DNA from 2 places in the Methanobacterium petrolearium genome. Region 2 is predicted to be linked to the other one. Evidence: riboswitches for the same ligand, from Rfam matches in the RefSeq annotation. Region 2 holds a riboswitch; the other holds the start of a gene.
The links. A riboswitch is a leader RNA that binds a small molecule or an ion and turns the genes downstream of it on or off. The one in region 2 is predicted to bind fluoride.

Region 1 (3,401 bases), on a different contig from region 2:
GCCATTTATCTGGGTGTTGCCCTGGCTTTACTTCCCACTCCCTAAAATCAGTCAGATGAAACTTTGAACATGGAACATCCCCAAAAATGGATAAATATATTGTACATGTAAAACAATATTTTAGTTTGACCTAAACATTTGATGCCCTATAAATTTTTTGATAATGACAATAAAAATAGTGGGACATTTAATGAGTTTAATGCTAAAAATGATACAGATCAACTGTTAAAATTGAGGACAATTAATGGACAATAAAGAAACCATAATATTAGTGGTAGTGTTTGCAATAGCTTTGATAACCGGAATAGTACTGTGCAGTTTTTAGATCCATTGTTATACTCTGGATTCTGGTAGACCCGTAATTATTTAGCTGGAAAAATAATTGAAGATTTTTTTAAAATTAATGAACAGAATCAAAAAACCTTAATCTATGCACTAAACAGTGTAACACATATACCCCACTTGATCAAAAAACACTAATATCTGAGATTTTTTTTGGAAACCTGATTTTGAAATATAAAATTTATATGACTGACCTAATATTTATCCACTGAAAAATTCATAATTATACTATGAAATCCACTATTTACCTTAAATGTCCCCAGTGTAGGAACAAAGGCCTGCTTATAGAAAGACAGGGTAAATATTTCTGTGCCAATTGCATGTACGATTACACTCAGCTGAAGGATGATCCTGGTAGATTGGATGAAATTTTAATAGAAAACCTTCAGGAGGAGGGTTTTGGCCCATTATTCGCCACAGCTCTCTATGAAAGGGTGACTTTAACCTCCCCTAAGGAAGCCAACGAATATATCACCAGATTAGCGGAGGAGAACAATATCCAGATAATGCCCAGTAAAATGGATGTTGTCAAAGATTTTACCCCTTTTTTCATCATCATTGCAATTGTTGTGGTGATAATTATTATTACATTTATTTTTATCTCAACTAACGGTTAAAAACCCGGAAAAATAGTTGAACAGTTTTGACATTTACATACATATTTATTGGATTTTTCCATTTCATATAAAGAAGTGATGATGAAAATCCAGGAAATGGTGATTGGAATATGAAAATAAAATACACAACCATAATAGTTGAAGATATGGATGAGTCCATAAAATTTTACACAGAAGTTATGGGATTTGAAATAGATAGCAGGTACGATCTTGGCCGTGCCGGGAAAATCACATTACTTAAGGGTGAAGGAGAGACTATGGTGGAAATTATTCAAAATCCACAGGATGAACCTGGACTGTTTTCAATAGGAATGGAAGTTGAAGACTTAAAAACCACGATTAAGGAGCTTAAAGCCAAAGGGGCTAAAATCACCATGGACCCCACCCCTATAACCGTAGGATTACTTGCATTTATAGAAGATCCTAACGGAGCCAGAATAGCGTTAATTCAACATAATTAATCTCCCTTATTTTTTCACCTATAGGGGAATAACTGCCTGAAATTAGAAATGTAGCATATATCCAAATTTTCCAACTTAAGTTATTTATGGTACATCAAACATAGTAGATACTGGTGATGGAGTTCACCTTTAACCGCTTATTTTTTTAAGCTGATGACTCCTGTTAATTCAAGGAGGAAGCTACATTGGCTGATAAAATTATTAAAGAAAATTTGTTATTCATACCTTGTTCTGAATATGCCAACAAAGTTTTAAAATTTGTGCATGACCGGGAACATGAAGATGGTGGATTTACTCTATACAGAGGTCTTCCTGACACTAAAAACACCTATTATGGATTGAAAATTCTTCAAATGTTCAATGAGGAACCTTATAATAAGGAAAATACAATTAACTGGATTCAAAAACTGCAAAAAGACCGTATGTATGGTATTTCCGGAGTGTTTTATCGACTGAACATTTTGGATATTTTCAATGAAGAAATAACAGTTCCGGAATCTTACATCACACAACTAAACTCTAAAACTGAGTTTGCAAATTTTGAAGTTGTATATTTTCACACCATCATATCATATCTTTTACAGCTAGATAATTTTTGTAAGGTTGTAGACTGGATATTACCCCATCAAAATGATGATGGGGGATTTGGAATGGGTCGATCTGATATCGTGTCTACCTATCTTGCTCTGGAATCATTGAATTTAATCGATCCATCATTGATTAGGATGAAAAATTCAATTAGAGAATTTGTAGGTAAATGTCTAACTAAAGAAGGTGGTTTTACATTTATACCGGATGTATATCCACCTTATATAGAACCAACGTATGCCGGCATGAAGATCTGTGAAATATTAAATAATCAACCTATCAAACCAGGTGTAACTGGAAATTTTATTTGGAGTCTTCAAAATATCAATGGAGGTTTCAGGAGATCTAAATATATGGGAATATCCGAGTTGGAATACACATTCAAAGCTTTACATATTCTAAAAATTATCAAACAGCTATCAAATTTTTCTATAAATGTTGCAGTGTAAAAAATCAATATAGAGGGGTGTTTTATGTGAGTAGTGCTATTGAAAACATTGAAATAAGAAAAATTTTAGACAGTAGGGGAAACGCAACTGTGGAAATAGATATAACAACTGAATCTGGATTTGGAAGAGTTGCAGCGCCCAGTGGAGCCAGTACCGGTGCATTGGAAGTAGTGGCATTTCCAGAAGCAGGAATTGATAAATTAATTAACGCATTTCCAGAACGGGTTAAACCAGAATTAGTGGGAATAAATGCTGAGGAAATCGTTCTGGTTGATGATATTTTAAAAAAGATCGATGGTACTGACAACTTATCTTCTTTAGGTGGTAATGTCACTGTGGCGATTTCTCTTGCTGTGGCAAAAGCAGCAGCTTCATCCCATGATATTCCATTATACCTGTTTTTGGGAGGTAAGTTGAAAAATGAAATTCCCTATCCCCTGGGGAATATGATTAATGGAGGGGCACACGCAGGTAAAAACGCACCTGACATACAGGAGTTTCTGGTTGTGCCAGTGGGTGCTCAAAACATCAGCGAAGCAGTTTTTGCCAATTCCAGTGTTCATAAAAGAATAGGGGAGTTAATTAAGGTGAAAGATACCAGATTTACTGGTGGGAAAGGTGATGAGGGAGGATGGGCACCTAACCTTTCCAATTACGATGCACTGAATATTCAATCCAGAGCCTGTGAAGAAATATCAGATGAAACTGGGATCAATGTTAGACCCTCACTGGATTTAGCACCCAGTGCATTATGGGATGGGTCAAAATATGTTTATTCGCGTGAAGGTGTCAGTCGAGATACCGGTGAACAAATAGAATTCATAGAAGAGATCATTGACACTTATAAAATGTTTTTTGTTGAAGATCCACTTCGAGAGGATGATTTTGAAGGTTTTAGTGAATTAACCAGGAAAGTTGGCGATAAGTGTATTATCTGTGGTGAT
Region 2 (3,401 bases):
GGCGATACAAATTTAAAACCAATTATTGATCAAATTGAACTAGATATTACCAAGGCTAATAAAGTATTAGGGATCCTGCAAGAAATTGAAACCGACCTCAAGGCGGGTAATGATCCATCAAGTAAGTTGAATCAACTTAAAAGTTCCATTGACCAGATGGACAGTGCCATTAATACTCTGGCCAACAACAGAGAAAACATTAATCAGATCATCAAGGAAGCTTCAGCTAAACTAACTTTAGCTAATTCAAAATGGCCTGAATTCAGAAATGCAATTTCCACCGCCTCTAACAAACTTAACGGAATCGATGAGGCAGATCTGGACAGGATAATTGCATTTTCGGATGTGGATCAAAGTGGTGTTAAAAATTATTTTGAAAGCCCGGTAGTGTTGAATAAAAAACACGTTTACCCGGTGGATAATTATGGGTCTGCTCTTTCTCCTTTTTACATTTCCCTATCTTTGTGGATTGGTTGTATTATAGCTGTGGCCATGCTCACCATGAGGGTCAAAACCGAGAAAAAATATAGTGCTGAAACAGTTTATCTTGGTAGAATGGGTTTATTCTTAATTATGAGTATATTTCAAGCTTTGGTGGTTGCAGTTGGGGCAATAATGTTAAAGGTACAGCTTTCTTCTGTACTTTTGTTTGTTGTGACCACGGTATACGTAGGTCTATGTTTCATGATCGTAGTTTATTCATTAACATCTGCCTTTGGAAATGCAGGTAAAGCTATGGCGATTATAATACTTGTTTTCCAGATAACTGCCACTGGAGGAATATTCCCTGTGGAAATCCTACCATCATTCTTCCAGGCAATACATGCCTACTTACCATTGACTTATGCTATTGGTGCACTACGTGAAGTGGTTGCTGGTGTTTATTGGAGTAATTTCTGGTATTGTATGGGTTCATTGGCTCTATTTCCCGTACTGGCCTTCGGATTAACTCTGTTAATTAAAGAAAAAATGGATAAACCTGCACAATGGGCTGAAAATAAGTTAAAAGAGAGTGGTCTGTTTTAGAGAATAGTCTTGATTGTGGAGTTTGCTTTGATATATGTTATGTATGGATTTTTATGCAGGGAATTTCCTAAAATTGGATAAGTTTATTCATTTTTTCCACCAGCAGTGGTGGTTAATTTAACATGTTCTACTCCTTTAAGTCTCATAATTTGTTCAGTGAGGTCACGGATTTTGGCAGCATTTCCTTTGACTATTATAACTTCAAGACAGTTTTTTTCAGACATGTGAAGATGCATGGTGGCGTTTATATATTCTCTGAACAGATGTTGGGTATTAGTAATATCTTCCATCACTCCAGTGGAGTGATGATTGTAGATAACGGCAATTATCCCCACACGGTCACCTTCCATGTCTCTCATCCACTGATAACGCACTATATAATCTTTCAGGGCATCTCTAATTCCTTTAGATCTTGAAGTGTACCCTCTATCCTTTAAGACTTCGTCAAAGTCGTTTAACAGTTTTTTAGGTAAGGACATGCTAATTCTCATTGCAACCACCAAATATTAATATGTGTATTGTTACTATTATTAAATTATTAATTATTAAATATTTCCATTATCAACAAAAATTTTATTAAAATTATCAATTGTATATAATTTTCTGGTTTGTTGGTTGATTTCAGATCATGGGAGTTAATGTTGATTCATAAGAGTTAATTGAGATTTATAAGATTGAATGGGAATTTTATAAGTAAAAGGATACTATTTTTTTAGAGTTTTACCTTGAAAAATTCAATTTTTTAAACTATTTATATGATGAACGTAATAATACAATTTGGTGATGGGGTTCACCATTAACTGCTTATAAAAACAGCTGATGACTCCTGGAAAACAATAAAGAGGAAGAAGCTAATGTTGTTGGAATTAACCCTATTAAAAGATTCTTTTTTAGAATGCAGTTTATTTTGTTTTGATTTTAACAAAACCAAAGAAGTTGGTATGATTTTCTTTAGATCATTTAATTTGCCCACAAATCCCCAAATATATATAATGCATCTGGAGGGGGTGATTTAAATGGAATTTCAGTACGTTGCCTTTAGTGTAGCTATTATCATATTACTTGGTTTGTTCTTCAGAAATATATTCAACAGATTTAAACTACCTGGACTATTGGGAATGCTTATTTTAGGAATAATAATAGGTCCTTACTGTCTGAATTTAATTGATAAAGCCATTTTAAACATATCTGGAGATTTAAGGGTAATCGCCCTTATAATAATTCTCTTAAGAGCAGGATTTGGAATTCATATGGAGAGCCTGCGAAAAGTGGGAATGTCTGCTATCAAAATGAGTTTCATTCCTGATGTGATAGAAGGACTTACTGTAACGTTTGTGGCCCATTACCTTTTAGGCCTACCGATTATAGAAGCTGGAATGTTAGGTTTTATCATCGCAGCAGTTTCTCCAGCTGTAATAGTCCCCCAAATGTTATCATTTATAAAAAGAAGGATGGGAACAAAAAAAGGAATCCCCTTGATAATATTAACCGGTGCATCAGTTGATGATGTTGTTTCCATAACTATTTTTTCAATATTCTTAGGCATATATGGAGGTCAACAGCTAAACTACTTGATGACTGTTGTTAGTATTCCTATACAATTCATATTTGGAATTTTGTTTGGATTAGTAATCGCATTACTCTTAATATATCTATTCAAACATTTTAGCATACGTAACACTGAAAAAACGCTTATTATTCTGGCTTCAGCAATCCTGTTAAAGAATCTGGGGGATGTGTTAAGTAGTATTGTACCTATAGCAGCATTAGTGGGAGTGATGGTGATTGGGTTTGTGATACTAGAAAGAATGCCTGAAATTGGAATGGAAATTTCTGATAAACTGGATAAGATATGGATATTTGCTGAGATACTGCTTTTTGTCTTGGTGGGTGCTCAGGTAAACATATATCTCGCAGCATCATATGCACTAATCGGTGTAACCATAATCCTAATTGGGTTAATGGCTCGCAGTGCAGGTGTTTACATATCTTTGATGGGTTCAAATCTTAATTTAAAGGAAAAAATCTTCTGTATTCTGGCTTACACTCCCAAAGCCACTGTACAAGCAGCTATTGGTGCCATACCTCTTTCCATGGGGGTTGCATCTGGCCAGCTTATTCTAGCCATAGCGGTAATTGCCATATTATTCACAGCACCTTTAGGATCATTTGCAGTCAGTTTATATGGTGAAAAAGCTCTTGAACCTGAAAAATAATTAATAAATGGTATCAAGAAAAATTAGATCAAACAATAACTTATCAAAAATGGGGAAAGATGAAATTTGGTAAAAAACTTTACACAGTTAAAGAATCATACTGGATCTTTTATAATGGGGTAAGAACCTTAAAATACTTTTTCAAGGCAAGAAGGAACA

Region 1: it holds a riboswitch for fluoride, as region 2 does, so the genes downstream of both, J2743_RS08035 (prenyltransferase/squalene oxidase repeat-containing protein) here and J2743_RS10285 (cation:proton antiporter) in region 2, are expected to answer to the same signal.

Annotation. Positions count from the first base shown of each region.
Region 1 covers NZ_JAGGKL010000007.1:99,841-103,241, reverse strand. The annotation lists gene J2743_RS08050 (magnesium transporter) at 1-45, shown strand, start outside; gene J2743_RS08045 (hypothetical protein) at 573-959, shown strand; gene J2743_RS08040 (VOC family protein) at 1,070-1,420, shown strand; fluoride riboswitch at 1,524-1,590, shown strand; gene J2743_RS08035 (prenyltransferase/squalene oxidase repeat-containing protein) at 1,606-2,457, shown strand; gene eno (phosphopyruvate hydratase) at 2,484-3,401, shown strand, end outside.
Region 2 covers NZ_JAGGKL010000011.1:68,064-71,464, forward strand. The annotation lists gene J2743_RS10275 (YhgE/Pip domain-containing protein) at 1-1,026, shown strand, start outside; gene nikR (nickel-responsive transcriptional regulator NikR) at 1,110-1,517, opposite strand; fluoride riboswitch at 1,797-1,862, shown strand; gene J2743_RS10285 (cation:proton antiporter) at 2,043-3,242, shown strand; gene J2743_RS10290 (carboxymuconolactone decarboxylase family protein) at 3,302-3,401, shown strand, end outside.